Regions from separate parts of the Paenibacillus sp. LPE1-1-1.1 genome, predicted to be linked through region 1. Evidence: riboswitches for the same ligand, from Rfam matches in the RefSeq annotation. Region 1 holds a riboswitch; each other region holds the start of a gene.
The links. Region 1 has a riboswitch for cyclic di-AMP ahead of MRBLPE1_RS08085 (hypothetical protein). Riboswitches for the same ligand answer to the same signal wherever they lie in the genome.
Positions count from the first base shown of each region.

Region 2: another riboswitch for cyclic di-AMP. It lies ahead of MRBLPE1_RS03610 (APC family permease); the one in region 1 lies ahead of MRBLPE1_RS08085 (hypothetical protein).
Region 3: another riboswitch for cyclic di-AMP. It lies ahead of MRBLPE1_RS33040 (ubiquitin-like domain-containing protein); the one in region 1 lies ahead of MRBLPE1_RS08085 (hypothetical protein).

Region 1 covers NZ_JBEGHY010000001.1:1,852,489-1,862,578, forward strand. The annotation lists gene MRBLPE1_RS08045 (Glu/Leu/Phe/Val family dehydrogenase) at 1-57, shown strand, start outside; gene MRBLPE1_RS08050 (vWA domain-containing protein) at 174-1,493, opposite strand; gene MRBLPE1_RS08055 (hypothetical protein) at 1,646-1,948, shown strand; gene MRBLPE1_RS08060 (aldolase catalytic domain-containing protein) at 2,022-2,984, opposite strand; gene MRBLPE1_RS08065 (hypothetical protein) at 3,078-4,088, opposite strand; gene MRBLPE1_RS08070 (GTP cyclohydrolase II) at 4,221-4,967, opposite strand; gene MRBLPE1_RS08075 (dioxygenase) at 4,991-5,755, opposite strand; gene MRBLPE1_RS08080 (winged helix-turn-helix transcriptional regulator) at 5,903-6,223, shown strand; cyclic di-AMP (ydaO/yuaA leader) riboswitch at 6,402-6,563, shown strand; gene MRBLPE1_RS08085 (hypothetical protein) at 6,569-6,994, shown strand; gene kduD (2-dehydro-3-deoxy-D-gluconate 5-dehydrogenase KduD) at 7,169-7,924, opposite strand; gene MRBLPE1_RS08095 (DeoR/GlpR family DNA-binding transcription regulator) at 7,929-8,723, opposite strand; gene kduI (5-dehydro-4-deoxy-D-glucuronate isomerase) at 8,749-9,579, opposite strand; gene MRBLPE1_RS08105 (hypothetical protein) at 9,785-10,048, opposite strand.
Region 2 covers NZ_JBEGHY010000001.1:757,986-768,075, forward strand. The annotation lists gene MRBLPE1_RS03580 (TolB family protein) at 139-1,017, opposite strand; gene MRBLPE1_RS03585 (metal-dependent hydrolase) at 1,051-1,740, opposite strand; gene MRBLPE1_RS03590 (cyclase family protein) at 1,815-2,432, opposite strand; gene MRBLPE1_RS03595 (hypothetical protein) at 2,625-2,891, opposite strand; gene MRBLPE1_RS03600 (hypothetical protein) at 3,094-3,819, opposite strand; gene MRBLPE1_RS03605 (alpha/beta-type small acid-soluble spore protein) at 4,216-4,431, shown strand; gene MRBLPE1_RS03610 (APC family permease) at 4,521-6,338, opposite strand; cyclic di-AMP (ydaO/yuaA leader) riboswitch at 6,469-6,626, opposite strand; gene MRBLPE1_RS03615 (VOC family protein) at 6,909-7,319, shown strand; gene MRBLPE1_RS03620 (GIY-YIG nuclease family protein) at 7,501-8,574, shown strand; gene MRBLPE1_RS03625 (spore coat protein) at 8,631-9,260, opposite strand; gene MRBLPE1_RS03630 (ABC transporter substrate-binding protein) at 9,398-10,090, opposite strand, start outside.
Region 3 covers NZ_JBEGHY010000048.1:58,697-68,786, reverse strand. The annotation lists gene MRBLPE1_RS33050 (HD domain-containing protein) at 1-3, shown strand, start outside; gene MRBLPE1_RS33045 (TatD family hydrolase) at 27-794, shown strand; cyclic di-AMP (ydaO/yuaA leader) riboswitch at 979-1,159, shown strand; gene MRBLPE1_RS33040 (ubiquitin-like domain-containing protein) at 1,411-2,559, shown strand; gene rnmV (ribonuclease M5) at 2,685-3,233, shown strand; gene rsmA (16S rRNA (adenine(1518)-N(6)/adenine(1519)-N(6))-dimethyltransferase RsmA) at 3,238-4,161, shown strand; gene yabG (sporulation peptidase YabG) at 4,236-5,120, shown strand; gene veg (biofilm formation stimulator Veg) at 5,381-5,656, shown strand; gene MRBLPE1_RS33015 (small, acid-soluble spore protein, alpha/beta type) at 5,855-6,040, shown strand; gene ispE (4-(cytidine 5'-diphospho)-2-C-methyl-D-erythritol kinase) at 6,178-7,032, shown strand; gene purR (pur operon repressor) at 7,115-7,942, shown strand; gene MRBLPE1_RS33000 (RidA family protein) at 8,003-8,401, shown strand; gene spoVG (septation regulator SpoVG) at 8,531-8,812, shown strand; gene glmU (bifunctional UDP-N-acetylglucosamine diphosphorylase/glucosamine-1-phosphate N-acetyltransferase GlmU) at 9,115-10,090, shown strand, end outside.

The DNA.
Region 1 (10,090 bases):
AATCATGCCGTCATGAAGCTTTCCACCGTGCTCTACCGCCAAGGCAAGCTTTTTTGAAGCATGAAAGGGCCGTTCCTCCGGCAGCACCTGCTGCCAAGGAATGGCCCTTCCCGTTTTTACGCTTTACCCCTGTTTACGTTTTACCGCTGTTTACGTATTAGCCTGTTTACGAATTATTCCTGCACGTAACGATTAATAACCTCAACAAGCAAATCATTCAACAGCTTTACCTCAAATTCCCCGACAGCCGGTTCTAGATGATCGCTCCCGATACCGCTGTCGTCGGTTAAAAATAAATACGTGCCGCCTGTGGCTGCCGCCATGAACCGCATTAAATATTCCGTCTCAATGCTTACGCCGCTCGATGCTACGGGAATAATCCGAATCCCCTGCCCTGCCGCATCCCGGGTCAGCTTCTTCATTTCGTTAATGACCTGCTTCTCATCATGGGGCGGTGCGTCCAGCACTAAAAAAAGGAGCCGCGCACGCGCTTCCTCGCTCCACTCATGCTCGTGCAGAGCATCGCGCAGCGCTTGATCGACGGCCTCCGGGAAATCTCCGCCGCCTTCTGCCTTTTGTTTGCTGAATTGATCCGTTACTTTATTGATATCCGTCGTGAATGGATACGGCTTTACGATGTAATCATCATAACGGTCCCGGTAAAAATTCGCGCTGATCCGTATGCCGAGCTGATTGGCATGCTGGTCGGATACACGGTTCACGACGTCTTTAAGCTCTGCTTCCAAATAATTCAGTTCATCCTCCATAGACCCTGTCGTGTCTACGACAAACATAATATCCACCTGATCAGATAACTTTGCTCCTTTGCCCAAGTCGACCTTGATGCTGCCTTGCTGCGGAATTTCCAGCTGCTGTGTCGTTTTGCTTTCCTGATCCGATTGCACTCTCACCGTATATCTGCCTAAATTCGCTGTATCTCGATCAAAAATCGCTGCATATACGAAAGCTCGGCCCTCTGTGCTCGTTCGTGCCTTCCAAGCCGTCTGCCCGCCGGCTAACAGCTCTACGCTCGCATCGGATACAGCTTTTCCGTTTGCGGTTACAACAACCTCAAGCCTGTGAAAATTCCAGAACTGCCAGGCACGCTTGCTGCTGTCGCCCTCTTGCGTGTTCAGCAAATTACCGAATCTCTCCCATGCAGCTAGATCATCCCATTCGCCTGCGGTTAACTGACCGGCTTGCACATCCTTATCCGGATTCGGATAGCCCCGCTTACCGCCTTCTTTTTCTCTTTCTGGCATCTCGCTAATGGAAGAGTCATCCTCTCTGCTTGTGCTGGTTTCTTCTTTTGGCGCGGAATTGCTGGACGAATCTGCCTCATCTGCCTTATCACGGTTTCCTGTGTTGGAAACATCGTTTGACGCGGAAGAGCACGAGCTGAGCATAAGCAGCACAGCAAGCAGGACTAAAGCCAAACAGCCTAAACCTTTTCTTTGCCAAACCCGCTCTTTGAACGAATGACCCTCTTTCATTCCTTCAACCCCTCATCTTTGTATTTCCTAATCTGACGAATATTGGCTATGTAATGTTGCATAAATAGTCCGGTAACATTACAATCGTTAACAGACATGCGGCGAGTCCCAGGTTCGGCTGCATTAAGCTTTCTATACAGGAGGACTTCACCATGGAAACCTTTTCCTTGCTTGCATTTGAAATGACCTATCAGCAGAAGACCATACAGCTCTCCTTCACCTCTGCAGAGCTCGTTCGCGTGACCGAATACGGTGATCGCTTGTGGTACGTCGACATTAACGGCGTCGGAGACCGTGAGCTATTGGCATGGTTTGGCCGAAGCGAGGATATTGGAATCGAGCTGATAGCCGTGGCCAGCACCGGACAAACCTTTCGCGGAAAAGGATATTTCCACCCCAACGAGCCGCATCAAGCCGCAGCCGTACGCGGAGACGGCGAACTGCTCGAGCAATAAGCCATAATCCTCATAAAAAAGGCTCCGCTAAGTCTTGTTAGAGACTTAGCGGAGCCTTTTCTTTTTATTTGATTTATTTGCCGTGAGCGATCTCAGGCGTCGTTAGGCGGTCGTAGAACTCCACGCCATTGTCTTTGTCAGCCGAATCGCGAAGCGCCATTGCGGAACGAGGATGCTCGTCCAAAATGCCCGTAATCATGTAAGGGATGATATAGCCCCATTCTTCCTTCTCGCGAAGTGGAACCATGAACTTCTCGATCATGTCGAGTACAGGACGAATATTGTATTTCGTGTTTTGAAGCTCAGCTACAAGAAGTTCCGTGTTGCAGTTACCCGCAGCGCGGCCCATGCCGTAAACAGAAGCATCAAGCAGCTCGACGCCTTTTTCTGCAGCAAGCAGCGTATTGGCGAAAGCAAGCTGAAGGTTGTTATGAGCGTGAACGCCAAGGCGTTTGTTAGGCAGGTGCTGACGGAACTTCTCAACAAGGTAGCTCATGTCATTCGGCTTCAGGCTGCCGTAAGAGTCTACCACGTATACGACGTCAACCACGCTTTCGTTGATCAGTTCGAAAGCTTCGATCAGTTGGTTCTCCATTACGTTCGAAAGCGCCATGATGTTGATGGTTGTTTCGTAACCGCGGTCATGAAACACTTTAACCAGCTCCAGCGCTTTATCCACGTCTTGGATGTAGCAAGCCACGCGGATCAAATCAAGCATGCTTTCGCTGCGCGGCAAAATGTCGTTCTCATCGACACGGCCGATATCAACAAGCGCGGAAAGCTTCGTGTTTCCTTTGTTCGGGATTACTTTTTTCAAGAAATCATCGTTCAGGAAACGCCAAGGGCCTGCACTTTCAGCGCCTTTAAGCAGCTTTGGCGAGTTCTTGTAGCCGATTTCCATATAATCGACGCCGGCTTCGTTCAAGCTTTGGTACAAATGCTGAACGAACTCGACACTAAAATCCCAATTATTTACCAGACCGCCATCGCGGATCGTGCAGTCGACAATTTTACAATGACTCGTTTTTGATTGCATGCGTAGATACTCCTTTAATTTGAACATGAGTTCATTTTTTCTCATCATACTTGAAAAGGACCCGGAACGCAAAATAATTTTGTCGGTTTATGGCTATTTTAAAAGCTTTTCCGCATTATTCGCCAGTTCCTCGCGAAACTGTTTTATTGCCGCCAGTTCGGCCAGTTCGCCATCTTTTTTCTGAACGATTTGTTCGCCTGATTCCGCGAGTTTCTCCAAAAATTGCTTCGTTATACGGGCCGTAGCCGACTCCGGCGCATTTGCTATGGTCGCCTGGTAGCTGCTCTTCACTTCCTCCCGCAGTTTTAAAGTTTCCGCATCATAGATAGGAGCACTGGGCAAACCATTTATATACATCGCTAAATACCCGTTCACATATTTATTTTGAATTTCTTCCCGCTCGGGAGCATCCGCGTAATTGACGATAAAGGTCTCGGCAAGCAAAGCTCTTGAAGCCAGCTCATCCCATGTGATGACGAGTCCGCCGTCCTTGGCGGCTGCCGTATTCGATTCTTCAGCCATTATCTGAACATAAGCATTCATCTGCCCTGACAGCCATTTGCTGAATTGCAGTTGCTTGCTGTAGTCAACGATGGGATAGATCGTTCCCTCTACCGTTTCTAATTTATAACCGCCGGCATGAGCTTTTTGCACAAGGGCAAGCACCTTTTCATCTTTAATGGCATCAGCGCTCTCTTTCGTAATCGGCCATGCTTCCTCTGCCAGCACCTCTTGCACGTTGGAGGCAAAAAAGTCGGTTTGCGCAGCTTCCAGGTGCGTATCATAATAGTCATGCAGGCCGCGCAGCATCGTATCTGCCGTCGATTGATCTGCTTTTTCCATATTTTCAGCCATAAACGCGAAAATATCCGATGCGTCTGCAGCTTCTTTGGCCACAAGCTGAAACTCGGTTATCATCGCCTTTTGGTCGGCCTGTGTTCCTTGCTCGTTCCCGCCCTCATTCACCGCTTGGTTATCCGGTTTTCCCGGGTCAGACGGCTGTTGTACGCTGCATCCCGTCACCGCTATTAATGCAGCAACGGCAAGCCCCGTCATTCTTACACGCCATTTATTAGATCTAGTATGACCATCCTTTATCCGCATTCATCCATCCACTCCTTGCTTTCGATTTGCAATCAGATACCTAATAGACGATTCGGCAGCTTAAAATGTTTTCAAAACAAAAAAACTGTTCTAAGGTGCCATTTGCACCTTAGAACAGTTTTCTTCTACTTCTTATTTAACCAGGGTATGCGGCTCTTGCCCAAAATGACCCGATCGGTTCATTTTCGTTTGGATATATTTCTCGTTATAAACGGAAGCGTTGCCCCAAAGCGGCACTCTGCCCGCTACGTTCATCCCAGATTTGCGCAGCGCGTCCACTTTGCGCGGATTATTGGTGATGATCGATACCGGCAATTCGCGCAGCAGCTTAAGCACGGCAATGGCGTCGCTGTAATCACGCGAATCATCCGCGAAGCCAAGCTCCGTATTGGCATCAACCGTATCGAGGCCATCCTCCTGCAGCAGATACGCGATCGCTTTGCTGAACAACCCGATTCCGCGGCCCTCGTGATTGGCCAAATAAAACAGCGCCCCCGTGCCATGCTCGGTAATAATACGCATCGATTGCTTCAATTGATAGCCGCAATCGCATCTTGCGCTTCCGAAGATATCTCCCGTATGGCAAATGCTGTGCATCCGGATCAGCGCGTCTTCATTATTCTCGAAATCGCCGTAGACGAGAACGCTCGATTGCTGGAGATCCGCATACGAGAAGCGATTCAAATCCTCTACCAGCTGTTCGGGAGACTTTTCCTCGCCCGCTTCCTTGCGGAGCCAGCTGTACCAATGAAACGTTTTGGTTTCACCGTCCAGCTCGACCGGAAGCTTGACCGGGCCAACGACATAGATATCGTCGTTTCCGGCTTGCGTGCGTTTTAATTTATCTTTAATAAGTGCTGCGATGTGGGGTTTAATCATAGTGATTCACCTTCTATATAGGATTAAAATTGCATAGATAAATAGCTCAATGTCCCGAATTCATAGCTTCTGTAGATGACCTGGGGAGCTTCACCAGGATTTCCGCTTCCAAGTGCTATATATAAAGGAACGAAATGCTCGGCGCGAGGTACTGCCATTTTAGCATGCGGGGCCAAGTCTTCATACTGAAATAAAGAATTTGTATCATGCTTATTCATTTTTTCAATCAGCCACTCGTCAAATTCGACTGCCCAGCTCTCCGGCTCTTTCTGCCCCCATTTCACCGCACGGAGATTATGAACGGTTACGCCGCTTCCGATGAGCAAAATATTCTGGCCGCTCAAGCTGCGCAGCGCCTCGCCAATGCGGAACTGCTCCTCCGCCGTGCGATAAGGATTGACGGAAACCTGCACGACCGGGATATCCGCGTTTGGAAACATATGCTTCAGCATCGTCCACGAACCATGGTCGAGTCCTCTTGACGTATCATATGCTACCGGGATATGATTTTCGCTCAGCAGATGGCCAACTAGCTCCGCTACCTTTGTGGAGCCTTTGGCTGGATATTTAACTTGGTACAGCTCATCCGGAAATCCGTAGAAATCGTAAATCGTTTCGTATTCATCATCTTTAGAAGAGATGGTAACCCTCTCTGTCTCCCAATGCGCCGTAAAAATAACGATCGCATCCGGTTTCAGGCCTGCTCCCGTTTGCTGAAGAAATTTGCTATATTCATTTTGCTCGACAGCGAGCATCGGTGATCCATGTGCTAGAAATAACGGTTTCACTGCGGTGCCTCCTCAAATACACTTACTATTTGTAACTAATTATAAATTTATAACTAAGGATAGTCAAGTAATTAACATTATTCAGGTGTGCTTGTATAAATAAGATATTGAGGTTATACTAAATGGAAGATAAAAGAGGTGATACACATGGAGCAATCTAACCTTTGTCCCCGTTTCCAAAGGGGAATGGACATTATTAGCAAGCGTTGGACCGGCCTGATCATTTTCCAGCTTCTGTCCGGCCCGCAGCGGTTCTGCGCCGTCCAGTCCGCGCTGCCGATCAGCGGCAGACTGTTGTCGGAGCGATTCAAGGATTTAGAAAACGAAGGTATTGTCGACAGGCATGTATATCCCGAAATACCCGTTCGCATAGAATATTCATTAACGGAGAAGGGCCGGGCGCTTGAGCCGATCATCCGTGAAATACAAGTGTGGTCGCAGGACTGGATAGAAATAGAAGAAGCGTAATGGGAACGTTTCGAACAAAAGGAATATCACGAAAGCGGAGGACTACGGCCGCTTCGTGATATTCCTTTTTTTGCGACACAGGATTGATGGCTAAAGCGTTCCCGTTTCCTATCGCACATTTTCCTTGATTAAATGTACAAGATTTACAGATATGCAAATGAGGGTTATAATGAAGAGTACATTATTCACGCTGAATTTTTCGAATGAAAAAGCGGGGGAACCATCGCGAACGATTCCAATCGTTTCGCAAGGGGTGAATCCAGGGATTTGTAACCCTGGTAGGGCATTCTCTCTAGCCCGAATCCGACAGCTAACCTCGTAAGCGAACAAAGGAGAGATTTATTTATGTTGACGAACTGTGCAAATCATCTGCATCATTTCACGGAACAGACTCCTCATTTATCCGTCACCCGAATCGAGCTTTTTGTCATTCCTGCACTTGCCGTCGATTCTGCAGGCCACCGTATTTGTCTTCGATTAACGAGCAGCCAAGGCTTTGGCTGGAGCGAGCTTTTTGCCAGCGACACAGAAGAGGCCGTTGACTTAGACAGGTGGAGCGATCTCCTGCAAAGTTTTATCGGACGCATTCCTCTTCCGCCTCTTAGCCAGTATCAATACGACAAAACGGAACAGGATGGGCGTGCTCTCGACTTGTTCGTTACAGCCGTCAATCATGCCTTAGCCAAGTCCGCCGAATCGCCCCCGTACAGCATCGACCATGAAGAATCTGTTTTGCGTCAACGTTCTGTCTCCTACGTCTCTTTGGACTAGTAAAAGGGTTAGTACACATAGAAAGTCCAGAACACGCAGTCTTGTTCTGGGCTTTCTTGCATTGTGCAGCGGTTTATGGAAAGGGCCGGCATTTGCGGACAACGAAAAGGCCCTCCTTATTACAGCCGCAGCCGTATGGGGAGAGCCTTCTTGTTTTTTAATGCCTTACGGTTCTTACCTTACCAACCATCCGCCGTCAACGGCGAGAATATGGCCATTCATGTAATCAGAGGCTGCGGAAGCTAAAAATACAGCCGGTCCAATCAAATCCTCGGAGGAGCCCCATCGTCCAGCTGGAATGCGCTGCAAAATTTGGGCGCTGCGAACCGGATCCTCGCGTAGCGCTTCCGTGTTGTCCGTGCTCATATAGCCTGGAGCAATCGCGTTTACCTGCAATCCTTTACCAGCCCATTCGCTTGCAAGCGCTTTGGTAAGCCCTGCCACCGCGTGCTTGCTGGACGTGTAGCCTGGAACGTTAATGCCGCCTTGATAGGAGAGCATGGACGCGATATTAATAATTTTGCCTGAACCCTGCTCGATCATTTGCTTGCCTGCAAGCTGGGAAAGCACAAAAACTGAGTTCAAATTAACATCGATCACAGCCTGCCAATCCTCGTAGCTGTGCTCTGCTGCAGGTGTACGGCGAATGATTCCTGCGTTATTGACCAAAATATCGATCCGTCCCAGCTCTTCCAATGTGCGGTCAATGATGCCCGCCAGCTTAGAGCGATCTGAAACATCGGCTTGAATGGTAATGGCTTTGCGTCCTAATGCCCGCACAGCGTCGGCTGTTTTGTCAGCAGGCGTGCTATTGGTAACAAGCGCCACATCAGCGCCTGCTTCCGCCAAGCCAAGCGCTACCGCTGCGCCAAGGCCGCGGCCGGCACCCGTAACGACAGCCGTTTTTCCTGTCAAATCGAACAAACCCATCGGTTTAAGTCCTCCCTCTCGTGCGCTTCCCGCTTTCCGGAAGCTCCGCCTTCATCATCTTTATTTGCTGTGCCTCGTATTTGGCTGCAACCTCTGGAGCGATGCCTTCATCCGTAATGATGAAATCGATCTCGTCCAGGCCAGCAAAAGTAATCAAGGCGCCCTTGTCGAATTTGCTATGGTCAGCCAGGCAATACACGATTTTCGCGTTATCCATATAAAGCTTCTTCAGCTTCGACAATTCTTCCGTAAATATCGTCAGCCCATATTCCAAATGAATACCCGTCGTGGATAAAAAAAGCTTATGGACATTCAACCGTTTAATCCATTCCTGCGATTCGGCCCCAATAAGCAGGTTGTTATGGCGATAGCCGCCTGGAATCACAAGCCTTACCTGATCCTTCAAGGTCAGCTCCCGGATAATGAGCAGGTCATTCGTAAGCACGGTGACAGGCATATTGGGAAGCCTCTTCGCCATCTCAAGCGTAGTGCTGCCCGCATCGAGCGCGATGATATCGTTATCCTCGATGCAGCTTAGCGCAAGCGCCGCAATCGCCGATTTTTCCTGTTGATGTTTGCTGTTAGGGAACTGCAGCGGATAAAGACTGTCTTCCCCTTCCTGCTCCACCACGGCCCCGCCGTGCGTACGCTTGAGCAGACCCTTCTCCTCAAGCTTCTCCAAGTCCTCACGAACCGTTTTTTCCGTAACGCCAAACTGCTCACTCAGCTCAGATACTTTAACTGCCCCAAGCTGCTCTAGTTTCTCAATAATTTTACGATGCCGTTCAGCAGCAAGCATGGTGCACCTCCTGTAGCGAATGCTTCTATTTTAGCTCGCTTGCAGGGACCGCGTCCATGTCTGTAAACGTATAGTTTTCTCCTGCCATCGACCAGCAGAACGTATAATTGCTCGTTCCAACGCCAGAGTGGATGGACCAAGGAGGCGAAATAATCGCTTGCTCGTTCGCCACAACCAAATGTCTCGTTTGCGAAGGCTCACCCATCATATGGAATACGCGCGCATCTGCATTCATATCGAAGTAGAGATACGCTTCCATGCGGCGGTCATGCACATGAGAAGGCATTGTGTTCCATACGCTTCCCGTTTTTAGGCTTGTTACGCCCAGCATAAGCTGGCAGCTTTGAATGCCGTCGGCATGAATGTATTTGTAGAGAACGCGTTCATTCGAAGTTTCCTGCGAGCCAAGATGAGTCGGATTTGCTTCCTCCATCGTCATCTTGCGCGTTGCGATTTCGGCATGCGCAAGCGCGGAGCAGAAATAAAGCTTAGCCGGGTTCGCTTTGTCAACGCTGGATAACAAAACCTGGCGTTTGCCTTTTCCGACATAAAGCACTTCAAGCTTGCTAAGCTCGTAAACTTCGCCGTCAACGGAAATCGATGCAGGTCCGCCAATGTTGAGGAAACCAATCTCGCGGCGCTCCAAGAAATATTCGGTTTTCAGCGTTGCTGCGTCTTCCAGTTCAAGCGTTTCGTTCACTGGCAATGCTCCGCCAACGATCATGCGGTCATAATGGGTATATGTCATCTTGATTTGATCCTGTTCGAACAGGCTCTCGATCAAAAACTCGCTGCGCAGACGTTCCGTATCATATTGCTTCACATCGGTAGGGTTTGTTGTGTGGCGTACTTCCATTGGATAAAAGCCTCCTAAATTTTTTTGGGGCGCACAGCATGCTCTGCTAGCGGCGCTAACGTTTGTTAATGTTCGTTTTTATGATATCACACATTTACGAACATAAAAAGTACTTTTATCAATCAAAAGAGGAATCAGCATAAAACCTATAAACGCAAGAAGGAGGAGACTCTAGTCTCCTCCTCCCTCCTATCTCGGCTGCAGTTTACCACGTAATCCGGCCGCCTGTCCGTTGATAACCACGTAATAATTCATATTTCCCGCTGCGCATCAAGCGTTTCATTTGAACTCTGTATTTACGACTGTCATCTCTTCTGGCTTCGGTGCATTCTTTGTTATAATGAACGCTCTTCATGCCCTTCCGATATTCCCGCGTCTTGCTTCTTCTTGGGTCATCGTGCTTCTTCGCAAAAACAGGCCTAATGTTTTGCTCGTTTTCCCACAGTGTGATATCTTCCTGTACAAACATCTTCATCCCCGTTATACCGGGTTAGATTATGGCGTTAAGCCA
Region 2 (10,090 bases), 1.1 Mb from region 1:
CACACACGCGTGAAAAGATACAGGATCCTTGTGATTTCCGATATATAGTCAAAAGCTGCGATTATGCAACAGCATAAAACACTTTTTTTGTCGTATTTCGTATGTTTGAAGCAACACCTTTCGACATCAGCCTAGCCCCTACAATTGATAGCTGACAAAGGCCAAACAGCGGCTGTCAGGCGACCAAGAGTTTACATTGATGGTCCCTTGCCCGCCAAACAGCTTAACCAAGGTACTTGATGGGCCTCCATCGCTTCCCATAAGGCGAATCTCAACATTTTTGTTTGCAGGATGGTCGTTCGGAGCCACATCCCCCTTGCGGTAGGCCAGATAAGCGATGGAATTCCCATCCGGCGACACATGCGGAAACCAATTATTGCTTTCATCGAACGTGATTTGTTTCTGGTCGCTGCCATCCGGATTCATCCGCCATATTTGCATCAAGCCCGTTCTCGTCGAATTAAACCAAATATGGCGGCCGTCTGGCGAGTATTCGGGTCCATCATCAAGGCCTGGAGTATCCGTAAGCTGTGTCTCCATCCCGCCGCCTTCAGGAATCGTATAAATGTTATACTCGCCTTTTCTCTCTGCGCAGTAGGAGAGTACGGCGCCGTCAGGCGACCAGCCATGCAAATAGCTAGGAGCCATCGGGGTAACCAGGACCGGTTGACCTCCGGTAAGCGAAAGCACGTAAATGCGTGATTGGCCATCCTCCTTGGTATGATGACTGACCGCCAATCGTTTATTGTCAGGTGAAAGCACATGGTCATTGTTGTTTTGGTTGACGTATCCCGTTTCAATTGGGTTGCTTTCGCGGGTTGCGAGGTCAAATTTATAAATAAGGCCTTTGCTGTTATAAATCAGATAGTTATTGTCTTTCGTCCAATTCGGCGCTTCAATTAAATAATCGAATTCGGCCAAGACCGTACGTTCTCCTGTATTTACATTTACCGTTTCCAAAAGGCTAACGAGTCCCATTCGTATACCACCCTTTTCATCGTATGAACGCATGTTCATTATGCTCATCCTACGCAATGCCCAAAATGCTGATTATAACGTTACTTTCTCTCCCGGGCTCAGTACCAACCCGTTCATCCCTTTGCTTTGAAGCTGCTGAACAAAGCTTTCAGCTTCCTGGCGGATAACGGGAAACGTATTGTAATGAACGGGAACGGTCAGCTTCGCGTTATACCACTCCGCTGCTTGCAGCGCATCCTCCACTCCCATCGTATAATGGTCACCGATTGGAATGAACGCTACATCAATCGCATGCCGGTCACCGATCATTTTCATATCGCTGAACAAAGCGGTGTCTCCCGCATGAAGGACATTTATTCCCGCCATGTTCACAATAAAACCGGCTGGCATGCCGCCGTAAATCACGGTTTTTTCTTCCGCCAGCACAATGCCCGAAGAATGGAAGGCCTGTACCATTTTGGCCTTGGCGAATCCTAAATCCACCGTACCGCCGATATTCATATCGATGGTCTTGACGCCCTTCCAAGACATAAATGCCGCCAGCTCTGCAATCGCAACGACTGGCGCATCATTATTTTTGGCGATCAGGTCGGCGTCCAAAATATGGTCCATATGCGCATGCGTCAGCAGGACTGCATCCGTTTTAATTTCTTCCGCCTTCGTCACTGCTAAGGCATTACCTCGAAGAAAGGGATCAATAATAAGTGATTTATCGCCTTCAATCATTTGAATACAGGAGTGCCCGTGGTAAATAATTTCCATAATCGCATTTTCCTCCAATTTATATGATGTCCGTCACTGCGTCATTACCCACTTGCGACGTCGTATTACCAAGCTTACTCCGTTACTCTGGCTATAACCCTTGCGACCGAAGAATCCGCTTGAATACGGAGCGGAAGCGCAATAACTTCGAATGCTTTAACACCGAGTAAACGTTTTACATTTTTCAAGTTTTCAATAATGTAAATGTGATTGCGAAATAAGCTTTTATGGATGTCAAAGGGATAATGATCCGGTGAAGGTGTGTCTAAACCAACCATCTTAACCTTTTTCCGAATAAGAAGTTGAACAAATTCCGCTGTTAAAATGGGATAATCGGTAAAATACTCCGGCTGGCCATAACGCTCGCCATGCCCCGTGTGCAGGATGACGATTTGAGATTCTCTAATGATGTCTTCATACTCGGCCTTATAAGCAACCTCGGCTGCTCCGCTTACATCGAGCAGCACGCCGTCGCCGACAAAGTTTTCTGCCGATATTTCACTGATGTACTCCACAACGTCTAATAAATGCATGGGACCATCGATATGAGTGCCCGCATGCATATTAACGGACAGCTGATGATTATTGTAGCCATCCTTGCCAAATTGCCGGGAATGCTCCAACCGGGTCTCTTCATCGCCGGGGTAAACGGGCATCCCCGTCTTTATCGTATGCGTCAGATCAATGATCACACCGCTGCTGCCCCTTCCTTCCGCCAAAAACGCTAAGCCATTTGGCTTTCTTTAACTATTTTCGCTTCCAATCCAAATATAGCACAAAAGCCATGCTTGCCAAAATAATGAAAGGTATAAGAAACAGCAGAAGAATGAAAAAAATTTGGCGGAGGTTTGGTGTTTTCCGGTACTCGGTCAGAAGGGAGTGAATTACGGCGAAGGTTGTAATACGGATGCTTTGGTTTGCAAGGAGTGCTTGATGGCCATACGTTTGACCTGCTGCTTCTGCAGTTCCGGGTACAATGAAAAAAAGGATTCATCCCGCAGCAAAGCCGCCAGCGTATCCGATGCCGCACGGGCAGCCAGCGCCTCGTCTTCAAGCAAGTAATAGGCCGCCTGATAGGCGTATGCTTCATGCTGTCTTAATACTGCCGCTTTCCTTAAAAGCTCTCGATTCGTCATCGTTATTTGCTTCACGGCTTTTCTTCACCTTCCCGCTAACCTTGAATCGACGGTTTGATTGCTTTCGTTGAACGACTTCGTTTCATTCAACTATACACAACTCAATTGCATCCACCAAGTACCATTTTTCCATGGTACTTGACAGCTCAGGAAGTTGGGAATAAAAAAGATGACCCCGTTGTTAACGGAGTCATCTGCTTGCGTTTGCCGCTTCGGATTAAGCCAGCGGCACGCGCTTCGCCAAAGCCTCAAATTTGACTAAATGCGGATTGATTTGAGTTTGAAGTTTTTTCAAAAACTCAAGCGTTGCTTTGTTTTGTTTTACCAATGAAGGGTTTTCGTTAAATTTCACGGCATAGTGCTTCGCGACGTCGCCTTTCATGTATTGAATGGTCGTAAATTTCCCGTTTTTCCAAGCATCCTTCATATTCACATTCGTGCCCATGATTTGAAGGTTCAGATTAGCATCCTTATAGTTAAAGCTGTATACCGGATCCTTTTCACTATGGGCGACGGAATAGCCTGCTGCAAATCGGTCGTCGGCGAAAGTACCGAACTGAATTTTGTGGTACTCCACTTCACCGTCAAAGTCTGTTACTCTCGTGTACAGAGCGCCATTTCCAACCTTTTGGTCATTTTTCCAAGCGCCGTCATATGTAATCTTTGTTTCTTTGCGATCACTAGTGGAATTAGCGACATATTTACCTAAGCCGTTCCGTTTGCCGTTAACCCAATCACCCGCATAGGACTTCGTTTGATACCAGGTCATTGTTCCTTTTCCATGCGGCTTACCGTCTTTCACTTCTCCGAAGTACAGAACGTTCTTGGAAATTTCAAGATACTCTTTTTTTGTAGCTGCTTCAACCTTCGACGTCCCCCCTGCGGCTGCTGCTAGAACAAATACCAACGCTAAACTGAACATCGTCATGACCATTTTCTTCATCGACAATCACTTCCCCTTATCTGGTTATATTAGTTCATTCTATTAGGATAATAAACGCGGTATGCGGTTTTCGAAACAGGCTTAAGTCCTAAAAAAGGATTTCTTTTCCTTATGGAATGAAAATAACCGTTAATGGTCCTCCTTTCTGTCATATAATCCCTGCTATTCACTCCTCGTTCCATCCAATATCCAAGGTTCGGCACTCTGCCATCGGCAGCAGGTAGACATTTTCACCTTGCATCATTCTTTTCTCCTTTCGTAAAAGTCAGGGTTTTTCTTCCATTTCCGATGTCTTGAAACATTTCGAAAAAAAATTGAAAATTCTGACCGTATCTCTGTATACATTTACAATTCACACCACATAATAACCTCACATCCCATGAAGGAGTGATTGTAATGAGCAGAAGAAAATCGAATACATTGGTTGTACCGCAAGCAAGAGTAGCCCTTGATCAATTGAAAACCGAGGCTGCGCAGCAGCTTGGCGTTTCGTTCTCGCAAGATGGATACAATGGTAATCTATCCACGCGCGACGCTGGATCAATCGGCGGATACATCACGAAAAAGCTGGTTCAAATCGCGGAACAACAATTAGGTGGGCGTAACTTCTAATCAGCCGACGAAAAGCCCTCCTTTTGCAGGAGGGCTTTTCATTTATAAACGTATCGATCCTGCAGCTAAACGGCAGCATTGTGCGGATCCTATTTTTGCAGGTGGTATGGCACGGTTGCGATGACTACGTCCTTTTGCGTAAATAAATAAGCGCGGAGCATTAAGCTCGTTTGGTTGTGCAGTAAATAATGCCACCAATGCTTCGTAATAAACTGCGGGATGAGAACCGTAATATGATCCGTTTCTGCCGTTTTCCATTCAATCGTATCAATGAACCGCATTAAAGGCCTAATGATGCTCCGATAGCTGGAACGGAGAACGATGAGCCGGACGCCGGGGTTCCATTCTTCCCACTTCTTTTCCATTCGCTCGATATCCTCGTCATCAAATCCAACATACACGGCAACGACATTATCCGTCAACGATTTGGCATAGCTTAGGGAATGATTGACGACACGCGTTATGCCCGCAATGGGAACCACGATCGTGCTCCCTTTAATAACCGGTTTATCTATCGCCATATTAATCCGCAGTTCGTCTGCCATGTTGCGGTAATGGCGGTGAATCCCATAAAACAATAAAATAACGAGCGGCAGGAAGATAAATACCATCCAAACATGGCTAAACTTCGTGAAAATAAAAATTAAGGTAATCGCCAGCGTCGTCAGCATCCCGATTGTATTAATGATGAAACGCGAGAGCCAACCGGCAGGCTTCAGCTTCACCCAGCGTACCATCATGCCCAGCTGGGAAAGCGTAAACGGAATAAATACCCCCACTGCATATAGCGGAATTAAATTTTCGGTATTGCCGTGAAAGGCGATAACCAATAACGCGGATAAAACGCCCAGAATAATGATGCCGTTAGAAAAGCCCAAACGGTCGCCCCGCGCCATGAACATATTCGGCATATATTTATCTTTCGCCAGCATGAAGGCAAGCAGCGGAAATGCCGCATAAGCCGTATTGGCCGCCAGAAATAAAATGAGCGCCGTTACGCCTTGAATCACATAATAAATGACGCCTCTGCCAAATGTCGCATTCGCAATTTGCGATACCACGGTTTCTTTCTCATTCGGTATAATACCGTACCAATAAGCAAGGAGGCTTATGCCGATAAACATTGCGCCTAGAATCGTCCCCATCATGATTAGCGTAGCTGCCGCATTGCGCTCGGCCGGCTGCTTAAAGTTCGGAATCGCATTGGACATCGCCTCTACGCCCGTAAGCGCCGAGCAGCCTGAGCTGAAAGCCTTCAATAAAAGGAATAAGCTTATGTTCGAAACCGCGGCACCCATCTCAGGCGCTGCTCCCGGTACGCCGCCTGCCAAATATTTGATTATACCGGATATAATCAGGATAAAGATAGCAATCACAAACAAGTAGACCGGCATGGCCAGCACGGAAGCCGACTCCGTGATTCCCCGCAAATTAATAAGGGTCAGAAGCGCGATCATCACTAATGCGATAAGGACCCGGTGATCATGCAGCGACGGAAAAGCGGACGTAATGGCATCCGTACCCGCGGAAGTGCTGACCGCAACCGTCAGAATATAATCGACAAGCAGCGAGCCGCCTGCTAACAAACCTGTAGAAACGCCGAGATTATCCTTCGCGACAATATAAGCGCCGCCGCCGGTAGGGTAAGAGAAAATCGTTTGGCGATATGATAAAATCAGCACCAATAAAAGACCGAGTACAGCGATGGAGATCGGAATAGAGTACCAAACCGCCGTAAAGCCGGCAACCATCAGCACAATTAAAATTTGCTCCGTCCCGTATGCGACCGAAGATAAAGCATCGGATGATAACACGGCAAGCGCCTTAAGCTTGCTAAGCTTTTCGCCTTCAATTTCCGAGCTTTTCATCGGACGACCGATTAACAACCGTTTAAATCTGCTGACCATCATAACTTCCCCTTTTCCAACCCATGAAATAAAATAACAAGCTAACTGCCGCATGGAACACAAAAAAAAGCCGCAGGAAAGTAAGGACTTTCCCACGGCTTTACCCAAATAGCTCGGTTCGTTCGTGATAAATTCCTCTTTTGGACGCTTACGAGGTTAGCTGACGGATTCGGGCGCAAAAGTCGCCCTACGCTTGGCATGGCCAAGTGATTCACCCCTGAGACAAGATCGCATGATCTTGCTCGATGGTTCCCCCGCTTCTTTTTCAGAACTCAGCGATTAAGGATATTACATGAAATAATACGGCAATAGATTACGTTTTGAATCTTACTCCTCTCCTCCGGCATTGTAAACAATCATAAAGGTCTAAATTGATTAAATTTCGAGTCATGCGGAATCATTTAACCGATTACATCCTATGCATTCTTTGCATATCGTTTGTATGCTTACGATCTCTTTGGATTATGAGAAAATCATTGGTGAATCATAGCAATCCATAAGAAACTGCATCACGTTTTATATGTTACGATTGGATTATCGTTACAACCCAATAAGAGAGGATGTTTTAGAATGGCAAAATACACGACCTACATCATTTCCGAGGACGCAAGAGCACAATCCGAATTTTACATGCAGGCACTTGGAGGAGAAATCAATTCCATTATGACGCATGGCCAGCTTCCCGACGCACGTGAGGAGCTCAAAGACAAAATCATTCACCTCTGTTTCAATGCCGCAGGCGTCAATTTCTTTATGTCAGACTCCGTGTTTGAACCTGTCCAGAGCGGTAACGCCGTTCATTTGAACCTTGAATTCGCTTCGGAAGAAGAAGCACGGCAAGCCTTTAATCAATTAGCGGTCGGCGGTCAAATCCATCAGCCTTTGGAGCCTGCTTTCTGGGGCTCTCTATTCGGACAAATCGAAGACAAATTCGGCATACGCTGGATGATTACCACCGAGGCAGCCGTAAGCCAAGCCTAACCCATCCGAATAAGGATAAGCTTTTTCATCACATCAAGAGGAGACGGCCCTTTGCTGAGGGCTGCCTCCTCTTTGCTTCGTCTATTTCTCCTATTATCAAAACAAGGAATTATTCACACGGATGTCGAATAGTGTCGGATGAAATATTTAAATACCATTTTGATAAGGAGGATGATGCTGGATGCCATTCTTGTTCAAAGCAGCTGAATACCCGTCAAGCCCCGGCTGCTATCTGATGAAAAATGAAGAAGGCAGCATCCTTTACGTCGGAAAATCCAAAAACCTGCGAAGTCGGCTGCGTTCCTACTTTACGAAAAACCATACCCATCGCAGAATCAAGCAGCTCGTACAGGAAATAGCGTCCATTGAAGTCGTGCTTGTCAATAATGAAGCGGAGAGCTTGCTCCTCGAAAATAATTTGATAAAAATCCATAAACCTCCCTTTAACCGGGCATTAAAAAAAGATAACAGCGGTTATGCCTATCTGCAGCTGACAGCTGACGAGCTTCCGCGATTGGATGTGTATTACCGGAACCGCAGCCGTCATCGGAAAATCGCTGAACCAGAGGAAATGCACCGTTTGGGTCCCTTCAAAAACGCCCGGTTCCGTGATGCGCTGCTTGAATTTGTAACGGAGCATTACGGTCTTCGAACCTGTAAAACCATGCCCAAGCAAGTCTGCCTGCTTTACCATATCGGGAAATGCAGCGGCGTGTGCGAAGGCAAAATATCGAAGCAGAGTTATTTGAATAACGTTCGCCAAGCCTCGGAGCTGCTCGCCCATCGAGGCAAAGGCCTGATTGAAACGTTGTATGACCGGATGGAGACTTATGCGTCAAAAATGGAATTTGAAAAAGCACAGCAAATGCTCATCAGTATCCGAAATTTGGAGCAAGCAGCAGACAAACAAATTGTAGACAGGGAAGCCGTTATCGATCAGGATGTCATCTACTTCGGCAGCTCCCATGCGCTGGTTGCAAAAGTCCAAGCAGGCATGCTTAGCGACTTTCAGATGTTTGAGCTCGAAAAACCGAACGATGCTGCTGCCGGCGACCAATTTATGATCACCAGATATGCCGAGGCGAAGCCTGATGAAATCATAGCGAGTCGCATCTGCGACCGAAAAAAGGTATATGCATCCTTAAAAAAAAGAGGAGAAAAGCAGTTTATCCTCACCGAGCCCAAGCGGGGGTTAAAATATGACCTTCTGCAGTTATGCAAAAACAATTATGAGTACCGATTCAACCGGCTTTAGTTCATCCCGGGATTAAAAAAAGGCCGCCAAAGGGCGGCCTTTTCTTATATGCCCATTTAATGGACCGTATTTGCCGGCATTTGCGGCATTCCGTTTGCCGGTACGAACGCGTTAATCATAATTTGCATATCATTGGCTGCCAATTGCGGCACTTGGTAATAGGCACGTTTATTTTGATACATAAATAATTCATAGGCCATTTCAACAAAGTTTTGCACTTGCGAAGCCAACACCCGGCGTACGACTGGATTCGTAACTTCAACCGCGGCCATTGCCAAGAGTGAAGCATGGGATTTCACTAGTCCAATCATATATCCGCTGATGCCTGCGTCTTTTACATCCGCCAGTGATTGATTGGGCTTTTTCGGCTGAGTCGCTTGTAAACCGTAGAGGGGCTCGATTATTTCTTTAATCATATACGTTGACGTTTCTTGGCTTGGCTTTTGGCCTGTGGCAAAACATTCCGCTGTCAGATTGTATTGGGAAAGGGCAAAGTTGTATTGACGATCCAATATGTCCAGCAATTCGACATCTTGTACATACTGCCTAAAGATCATAAATTGATCCAACATGCCGATTGAACAGGACAATACTTCATGCATATCAAAGAGCTCGTGACCTCCATGATTGAATGCCTGCATACCTGTACCTTGTAAATTTGTGTTGCTTTGCGTTTGCTGCTGCATGTTAAGTCTCCTTTGTTATTGATTGATTAACTTCTTTAATATCAATAATTTAAAGGAAACTTATTCATCCTGCCGGTACAAATCATGAAAAATCCCCTGTTATGACTCTACGTCATAACAAGGGGTCAGTCGTTCCTTTACTTCTTGTTAGCTGCAGCCCATTCGTCCAGCTGTTTTTGCTTCTCTGCGATGATCTTGTCAATACCCGCTGTTTTTTGCTGTTTAATAAATTCAGGCAGCTTAGCCGCGGGATCGACGGTTCCTGTTTCCAAAGCAATTTTATATTGATTCTGAACGTTCGTCACCGCCGCGATTTCCGTTTTGACGGCGTCGGCATTAAAGGTGAAGCCCAGCGCTTTCGATTTAATAGCGTTTCTGTTAAAATCCGCCAGCTGATTCCACAGCTCCGGGTCATCCCCGTTCCAAATGTGGGACAGGGACTGATTCCCGAACATCCATCCCATTTGCAGATTATAGCCGGAATTCGTTGCATCCACCCCTTGCGGGTAATCGATGACATTGTCGGACACCTTCACGTAATGTTTTTCTTCGATCCCGTAATCCAGCAGATTAATGAAATCTTTATCGGTGTACATCATGTTAAGCAGCATCATCGCTCTCTCCGGATCCTTCGAATTTCTTGCGACGCTCCACATAATGGATGTAATGTTAGACGTCGCAGTAACTGCAGGTCTGAAGTGTACTGACACCATCTCTTTGCCAGTCGTTCTCGATTCTTGGGTCTCTATGCCGGGCTTCATATGAGAGATAAACGAGAAGGCTTTGCCGGATTTAACCAAATTGTATTGCGTCTCGGTGCTTGTAGCGGC
Region 3 (10,090 bases), on a different contig from region 1:
TAATGGAGGCTGACACATACATGACATTGCTTTTTGATACACATACCCATTTGGACTCCTATAAATTCGATGAGGATCGCGACGAGGTCATACAGCGCGCAAAGGATGCAGGCGTGCATATGCTCGTCAATATTGGCTTTAACCGCGAAACCATTCCTACGACGATGGCGCTTGCCGAGAAATATGATTTTATTTATGCAGCGGTAGGCTGGCATCCCGTTGACAGCATTGATATGCGTCCTGGGGATTTAGAATGGATCGAGCAGCTTTGCTCGCATGAAAAGGTTGTTGCTATAGGCGAAATTGGGCTCGACTATCACTGGGATACTTCGCCAAAAGATGTCCAACAGCGCGTTTTTCGGGAGCAGATCCGTCTTGCCCGCAAGGTAGGAAAGCCGATTGTCATCCATAATCGCGATGCGCATGAGGATGTCATTCGCATTTTGCAAGAGGAAAACGCTGCAGAGGTCGGAGGCGTTATGCACTGCTTCTCAGGCAGCTGGGAAACGGCCAAACAATGCTTGGATATGAATTTTTATATTTCGTTCGGAGGGCCGGTTACATTCCAAAATGCAAGGGTGCCGAAAGAGGTGCTTAAGCAGGTTCCGCTCGACCGGATTTTGATCGAAACGGATGCTCCGTATTTGGCTCCTCACCCCTTCAGAGGGAAGCGAAATGAGTCCTCTTATGTATCGCTCGTCGCAGAGATGGCTTCCCAATTATTGGGTAAAACGGTAGATGAAATAGGCGCAATTACGACCGAGAACGGTAAAAAATGTTTTGGGATTGTATGAAAACGAGAGAAATGAAGAGAATAAAAGACCTTTATCGCGTAAAAAGTGATTTTTATCGTGATTATCGCTTAATTATTCCGTCTTTATCCACCTTTTTCGCTTAAATCGTCTTTTATCGTATCTTTACAATTGACCGCTTATGAGGGTATGATTCATCTCAGAGCATTAACATTTTGTATTGGATTTCCAGTTTGCGCTTAATCTCCAATTGGAGAGCGGGGGAACCAGGTGCGGGTTATTGTACCGTATTATGAATTCTTCAGGGGTGAATTTCGAAGCCTTTGCCATGAGCATTGCGTTAAGAATAGGGCGGCTCTCTTGCCCGAATCCGTCAGCTAACCTCGTAAGCGTTATAGAGAGTGATCAACCTCGTGCATCCATTTTCCTGTATCCCAGTGTAAACAATTACTCGGGAAGCCACGAAACAGATCCTCTGTCGACGGCTTCTTTTTATTTTCGAATAATCGGAAATATGTCGACATAGGGATAAAAGATGGGGGTGGGAGGGTCGATATAGCAATACTGGACTGCGTGCTTGCACGCCAATATACTATAGTCGCGTCAGTTGTATCATGCGTAACACTTGGCGGCGGGGCTATGAAGGAGGACCGATGAAGTGGGAATACTCCAGGTAAAGGACACCCATGGGAAACGATCATCCAGCATGTCTTTCGCATTGCGATGGAAGCGTGAAAACTTGCGTTTGATTCTTTTGAGTGCTACTATCTCAATCGCTATGACTTTCATGTTTTTGGTGTTGTTGTACGGAACGGCTGTCAAAAGCGTCTCCGTAGTAGTGAACGGACAAGAAACCATTGTGGAAACGAAGCAATGGGTCCTGCAACGCCTACTGGATGAACAAGCTATCGCAATTGGACCACATGATGAGGTGTCCATACCGCTTAATGCGGCAATAAAGGACGGAGATCGTATCGAGGTAACTCATGCGATACCGGTAATTGTGAAAGCTGATGGCAAGACCTCTACTGTATACACGACAAAAAGAACAGTACAGGCAGCGATCGAGGAATTACATATTCCAGTTCGTGGTCAAGATAAAGTTATTCCTCCGCTACAAACGGTTTTGGATGCGGAGCTGACGGTAACGGTTGTTCGCGTCGACACGAAGGTGTCAGAGACCGAACGCGCGATGCCTTTCTCTATCGTGAAGAAGTCGGATCCGACACTTGCGGCGGGCAAGGAAAGGCTTGTGCAAACTGGCAAGCAGGGTCTTATCGTTGAGAGCATCGAGAAGCAATACGAGGACGGCGTTCTTATTTCGAAGAAGATGGTCAGCAAGGTTGTCGAGACAGCTGCAGTTGATCAGGTCGTCGCGATCGGTACGAAGAAGGCAGAGCCTAAGGTTACGGTGCTCTCGAGCAAAAGCCCGAGCATTGCAGCGTTAACGAAAAGCGGAGTAACGTTCAACGCGAAGAAAGTGCTTAAGAATGTCACGCTGACGGCATATTCTGCAGGTGTGGCTTCAACAGGCAAAGATGTTGGACATCCGCTATACGGAATTACGGCATCAGGTGCGCGCGTACAAGAAGGGCGTACGATAGCCGTTGATCCGAAGGTTATTCCAATTGGCTGGTGGGTATATATTGAAGGAATCGGTTTCCGCCGTGCTGAGGATAAAGGCAGTGCGATTAAAGGGAACAAAATTGACGTATACTTTGATAGTACGAAGGTTGCCAATAAGTTCGGAAGGAAAAAAGGCATTACCGTATATGTCTTGGGACCGAACAAACCTAGTGCCAGCTAATAAGTAGCGTTACCATCATCTTATCGCCATTTTTAATTAAATATGCCATCATAAGGAGAGGCACTGCCTCTTCTTTTTGCATGTTTTCGGGGCTGTTGCAGCATATGTAGAAGGGGATGATCTTGATGATCAAAGAGATCATTGTCGTTGAAGGAAAAGACGATACCGTCGCCATTAAACGAGCGGTGGAAGCAGATACTATAGAAACAAACGGTTCGGCAATCGGCGAGGATGTGCTGAGGAGAATCGCACTGGCGAACGAGCGCCGCGGCATTATCATATTTACAGATCCCGATCATGCGGGAGAACGGATACGAAAAATCGTCGCGCGCCATGCACCGGGCTGCAAGCATGCTTTTTTGCCGCAGGAGAAGGCCCTGTACAAAGGAGATATCGGCATTGAAAACGCGAGTCCCGAGGCGATACGCACGGCACTCTTCGAGCTGCGTACAGAGACGGCGGATGAAACGGGAGAAGTCAGCTTCGAGGATTTAATGGAAGCGGGCCTCATTGTGCATCCTGATGCGTCTAACCGGCGTTTGGTTATAGGCAGGCTGCTCGGGATAGGGTATGCGAACGGCAAACAATTTTATAAACGCTGTACAAGCTTTCGGATTTCCAAAGCGGAATTCATTGAAGCTTTCCGCAAAATGGAAGAGGAACTAGGGGGTTAGCCGGATGAACGGTCATGAACAGAATGAAGTTAGCAGCGGGTCTGCGGTAAAGCAGGCTTCGATTGAAGTGGCTACACCAAAACGTACCAAAGAAATCATTGCGAAATACGGCTTCTCCTTCAAGAAAAGCTTGGGTCAAAACTTTCTGATCGACCAAAATATTTTGAATAATATCGTTGCGGCTGCCGAACTTGATGAAACAAAAGGAGCACTTGAGATTGGACCGGGCATCGGCGCCCTTACGCAGCGGCTTGCGCAAGCCGCTGGCAAGGTGACGGCCGTAGAAATCGATAATCGGCTCATTCCGATTTTGAATGATATACTGGCTGACGAGGCACATACGACCGTGATTCATGGCGATGTGCTTAAGCTGGATTTGAAACAGCTCTTTAAGGAGCAGTTTGCTGATGTTTCCGGCGTTAGCGTCGTGGCGAATTTGCCTTACTATGTCACCACGCCGATTTTGATGAAGCTGCTGGAGGAGAAACTGCCGCTTGAGCACATCGTTGTCATGATCCAGAAGGAAGTGGCAGAACGTATGGCTGCTAAGCCGGGAGGCAAGGAATACGGCAGTCTCAGCGTAGCGGTACAATATTATTGCGTGCCAAAGGTGGTCTGTACGGTACCGCATACCGTGTTTATTCCCCAGCCTAATGTCGATTCTGCCGTAATCAAGTTGTCCTTGCGCGAAAAGCCTGCTGTCGACGTGCCGGATGAGGATCATTTTTTCCGTGTCGTACAAGCCAGCTTTGCACAGCGTAGGAAGACGTTGGCCAACAATCTGACTGCCTTTGTAGGCAAGGAACGGCGCGAGGCGCTAACGGAGATGCTTCTGAAGAACGAAATTGATCCCATCAGGCGCGGCGAGACGCTCTCGCTGGAGGAATTTGCCCGAATCAGCCGCAGCATGCTGGAGGCCGGCTGGTAAGCCAATCCTTTCGTTATAAAATACTCACCATTCGCCCTGTCTGCCCATAGGATAGACGAAGAGGTGATTTACCCATGAAGCAAGGGGACCTGGTCGTCCGCAAATCGTATGGCGGTGACGTGCTATTCAAGGTTGAGGCTGTTCGTACAAATACTGCCATTCTGAAGGGCACGGACTACCGATTGCTTGCGGATGCTCCGATTCCTGATTTGTCGGTCATACGCGATCCAGAAACGACAAGAGCGGTGCAGCAAGTACGAATTAAAGTAAATGATTCTTTAAAACGTATGCATTCCGAACGTGAACGCCAAGCATTGGAGAACGAGGATAATATTCGGCATGCGTTGCAGCAGAGCCAGCCATTTTTTGAAGTGCCAGGGAAAGTGCTTCATCTCGACGGCGACGGTAACTATTTGAAGAAGAGCATGCAATTGTACAATACGATGCATGTCCCTTCCCATGGTCTCCACGTGCATGAATCCCAAATGGCTGATGTGCTGTACCGATTGCTGCCACAATTTCAACCGGATATTGTCGTAATTACCGGCCATGACGGCGTGCTAAAGAACCGCGCGCAAATGGATCTGTACAGCCTTAGCAGTTACAAAAACTCACAGCATTTCGTTAATGCCGTACGTGTGGCACGCGAATATGAGAGAAACCGAGACGGTTTAATCGTTATTGCCGGCGCTTGCCAGTCGCATTTTGAGGCACTGCTGCAGGTGGGCTCGAACTTTGCAAGCTCGCCCGGACGAATATTGATCCACGCGCTGGATCCTGTCTATATTGCAATTAAAGCAAGCTACACGTCGATTAAGGACACCATTAATTTATCTGATGTCATTCACGGCACGATAAGCGGTATTGACGGATTGGGCGGAATTGAGACAATGGGACGTTTTCGCGTCGGCCTGCCCAAGCCACAAATAACGGCTTCCAATTCGGTATTGAAGCAGTAATGGCAAGAAATCGAGCGTTATTCCATAATGTTTTACCTGTGAAACGATGCAAAATACCGCTGTGAAAAGCGTAAATATACATATTGGAGTTCAAGCAACTTCTTAATATGTATATTTTTTGCATTCCTATGCATACTTTTTTAAAAATGGGTGAAATCACCGTTGACAAGTAAATATTCCGACTGATATAATATTTTACCTCATTTGACAAGCCCCCTCTTTTTGGTTATAATGAACAAGGAAAGAGGTGGTAGTGGACAATGGCAAAAAATGCGCTATTGGATATTAAACGCAGTTTGGAAGCTCATGTTGGCTCCAAAATCCGTCTTCGAGCGAACGGTGGCCGACGAAAGACCATCGAACGAACCGGTACGTTGGAAGAAACCTACCCTTCTGTTTTCATTGTTAAGCTGGATGAAGAACAACACGCTTTCAAACGCGTCTCATACAGCTATGCGGACATACTGACGGAGTCGGTGGAAGTGACCGTATGCAATGATGAAGGTCAAGTCCGTATCGCCCATTTGCAACAATAGAATATATATCGCCTAGTGAGGCATGTTAGCGCAGATCGCATCTGCGCTTTTTTTTTGTGCCTATAGACAGCAAGTACAACCCGAATTATGGTACCTGTTCATCGCGTATCCTTCGGCCTTTACGGAAGCATACTACCTATGCAATAGTGGCAGGCGTATATTTTGAATAGGGCTAATTCGAATGTGGAGGTTGTGCAAATGAGTCGCAGAAGACGCAGTGTGATGTCGGAGCAATTGAAATACGAGCTGGCTAAGGATCTAGGATTTTATGATACCGTGCAGCAAGAGGGCTGGGGAAGCATACGTGCGAAGGATGCGGGCAATATGGTCAAACGCGCGATCGAACTTGCTGAGCAGGCCGCTGCAAAATCGAACCAGCCTTAAATAAAACCGGCATTTTGGCATGAAAAAAGCTAAGTTGATGACAATCGGAAATTTGTGGATTGTCATCTCTTAGCTTTTATTGCGTTCGTTTGATATAATGAGCCTTAAGCATATGAACGAACGGGTGAACTTATCGGATGAAAATTTATGAAAAAGCTCCTGCCAAAATTAATTTACTGCTCGATGTGCTCCGCAAGCGCGATGACGGTTACCATGAAGTCGAAATGATCATGACGATGGTTGACCTTGCTGACCGGCTTGAAATGGAAGAGCTGCCTAGAGACACCATCATTATTTCGAGCCAAGTCGGCTACATACCGCTAGACGAGAAGAACCTAGCCTTCCAGGCGGCTAGGCTTATTAAAGAACGCTATGATGTAAAGCAAGGCGTATATATCCACTTAGACAAAAAAATTCCTGTCGCTGCGGGCCTCGCAGGAGGAAGCAGCGATGCTGCTGCTGCGCTGCGCGGACTCAACCGGCTATGGAAGCTCCAAATCCCAGAGGAGGAGCTGTGCCGTCTTGGGGCTGAACTCGGTTCCGACGTTCCGTTCTGCGTAACGGGCGGTACGGCTATTGCCCGCGGCCGAGGAGAGGTTCTTGAGCATATCGCGAATCCACCGCAATGCTGGGTCGTTCTAGCGAAGCCTCCAATCAATGTATCGACGGCTGACGTATACAGCAGATTCCGCGCCAATGAGCTCAAAGAGCATCCTTCGATTCCGAATATGGTAAGCGCGCTGGAGCGGGGCTCTTTTAACGATATTTGCGAAGGGTTAGGCAATGTACTCGAGAATGTTACTTTAGACGTCTATCCTGAGGTTATGCAGCTGAAGGAAAGCATGATTCGGCTTGGTGCCGACGGCGTCCTTATGTCGGGAAGCGGACCTACCGTATTCGGCCTTGTTTCGAAGGAAGCCAAGCTTCCTCGTATTTATAACGGGCTCCGCGGCTTTTGCAAAGAAGTCTATGTGGTAAGAATGCTGACATAGGACTGACGTTCTTCTTGATTAAATCCGTATAAAAATGTTATATTGACATTATATTATTCGGATTTAGTGGGGGGAGATGTGTTTGAAGAAGTTGAAACGGAGCTCGCGGTTGGTAGAAATGACCCAATACCTGTTAAGTCGACCCCACACGTTAATTTCACTTACAGCATTTGCTGATCGATATCAGTCGGCAAAGTCTTCTATTAGCGAGGACTTGGCGATTATCAAAGAAGTGTTTGAGGAAGAGGGCATTGGCGAGCTTCATACGCTTGCCGGAGCAGCGGGCGGAGTAAAGTATACGCCAAAAATGCAAGAATCAACGGCTCTTACCATTATGACGAGCATTTGCCGCCAGCTGGAGCAGCCTGAGAGGGTTCTTCCCGGCGGCTATTTGTATATAACGGATATGTTAGGCCAGCCGGAGCTTCTTGCGGATGTCGGCAGAATGTTTGCGACCGCCTTCGCAGACCGGAAGATTGACGTGATTATGACGGTAGAGACAAAAGGAATACCGCTTGCTTACGCAACGGCTGCCTGCTTGAACATCCCTGTTGTTATCGTACGCCGAGATAATAAGGTAACGGAAGGCTCCGCGGTTAGCATTAACTATGTATCGGGGTCTACCAAGCGCATACAGACCATGTCCCTGGCGCGCAGAGCGCTTAAGGAACAGTCGCGTGTCCTTATCATTGACGACTTCATGAAAGCCGGCGGGACGATTCAAGGCATGATGGATTTGCTGTTCGAATTTAAGGCTATCGTAGCGGGTGTCGGCGTGTTCGTTGAATCCGGCGAGGTGGAACTAGAGGAACGTCTCCTTGAGGACTATGTATCGCTCGCGAAGCTGACTGCGGTTGATATGAAGACAAAGCAGACGACGGTAATTCCGGGAAATTATTTTAAGGCATAGAATATAGATACTTGTATTTAGAAGATTTATATCTACATCTACGGAAAGGCTGGGACCATAATGACAACGAAGCAACAACTGCAAGTGATTGCAACAGATCAAGCTCCTGCAGCGATCGGACCGTATTCGCAAGCGATTAAGCTGGGAGGATTATTGTTCACTTCAGGACAAATTCCACTTGATTCGTCAGGTCAGCTTGTAGAGGGCGGCATTGAAGAACAGACCCACCAGGTGTTCCGTAACTTGGAGGCCGTGCTTTCGGCAGCGGGTGCCAGCTTTCAGGATGTAGTGAAGGCAACCGTATTTATAAAAGACATGAATCAGTTTGCAGCGGTAAATGGCATTTATGCCTCCTACTTTGGAGAGCATAAGCCGGCTCGTTCGACCGTTGAGGTCGCAAGGCTGCCTAAGGATGTCCTTGTCGAAATAGAGGTCATTGCATCGACAATTGTCGAATGAAAACGAAAAAAATTTATTTTAAAAAAATATTTTAAATAGAGCATGATTTTACCAAAAATGTAGAAGGAATTGGCATAAAAATGTGGAAGTATACACCAAGTCTCTCATAGACAAAGGTGGTGAACACAAGTGCAAATTACTGATGTCAGACTCCGCCGCGTAAATTCCGAAGGGCGTATGAAGGCTATCGCATCCATTACTATTGATAATGAATTCGTTGTTCACGATATTCGTGTCATCGACGGAAACAATGGAATGTTCGTTGCAATGCCAAGCAAGCGTACTCCGGATGGAGAATTTCGGGATATCGCTCATCCGATCTCTTCAACAACTCGGGAGAAAATCCAGGCTGCTGTTCTCGCTGAATATGAGCGTGCTGCAGAAGAAGTTGCAATTGAAGAAGGAGCTTAACCAAAGCATTTTATGATTTTGGGGTTGTTTGGAGAAGAGAGCCATGGCTCTCTTTTCTTTTTTTTGTGAACTCAGTTATTATATAATGCTTTTCAAAATTAACCCGAAGAAGGTTAGTTTTTGCAGGATGAGATTGGTATATGCCGATATCGCTTGGAAATAGGGGAACATATTCGTATAATGGAATATAATATAGCTAGCATTTGGTGATGCGGCGTTAGCCAGAACTGCCTGTCTGGGCATAGATTAATAGTAAGCTATACTGTAATTATCATTTATAGATGATCTAGGGGGTTTTTGATTTGAAGGTTATGGCGATTGTGCTTGCTGCGGGACAGGGCAAGCGAATGAAATCGAAGTTATATAAAGTGCTTCATCCGATATGCGGCAAGCCGATGGTTGGCCATGTGCTGGGGGTTGTAAAGGAAGCAGCGGCAGAGCGTGCGGTTGTTATCGTGGGACACGGCGCGGAAATGGTCAAATCGTATTTGGGCAATAACGCTGAATATGTTCTGCAGGAGCAGCAGCTCGGTACGGGGCATGCAGTACGCCAAGCAGAGGCTTTGCTCGGCGAAGAAGAGGGTACGACTATCGTTATCTGCGGCGATACACCGCTGGTGCAAGCATCGACGATCAGCGCCATGCTTGAGCTGCATAAATCCAGCGGCGCGGCAGCAACGGTATTAACGGCAGCGTTCGAGGATCCGACGGGCTATGGACGCGTTATTCGCGGTCAAGACGGTACCGTTCAACGGATTGTGGAGCAAAAGGATTGTTCGCCTGAAGAAGCAGCGACCAAGGAAATTAATACGGGCACTTATTGCTTCGATAACCAAAAGCTGTTTGCGGCGCTCGCCAAGGTAACGAGCAATAACGCGCAGGGCGAGTTTTATTTGACCGATGTCATCGGCATCTTCCGTGAAGAAGGCGAATCCGTGCAAGGCTATTGCACGACGGATCTGGCAGAAGCAATCGGCGTGAATGACCGGGTTGCCCTAGCGGAAGCGGAGCGCTTTATGCGCGAGCGGATTAACCGGAACCATTTGCTGGGCGGAGTAACGCTCATCGATGCTTCATCAACTTATATTGAAGCAGATGTTCAAATCGGATCCGATACGGTTATTTATCCGGGAACCGTTCTGCGCGGTTCAACCGTTATCGGCGAGGATTGCGTGATAGGTCCGCAAGCGGATATTACGGACAGTACGATCGGAAACGGCGTTGCGATTAAGTATTCCGTTGTTGCCGAATCTATCGTAGGCGATACAAGCTCTGTAG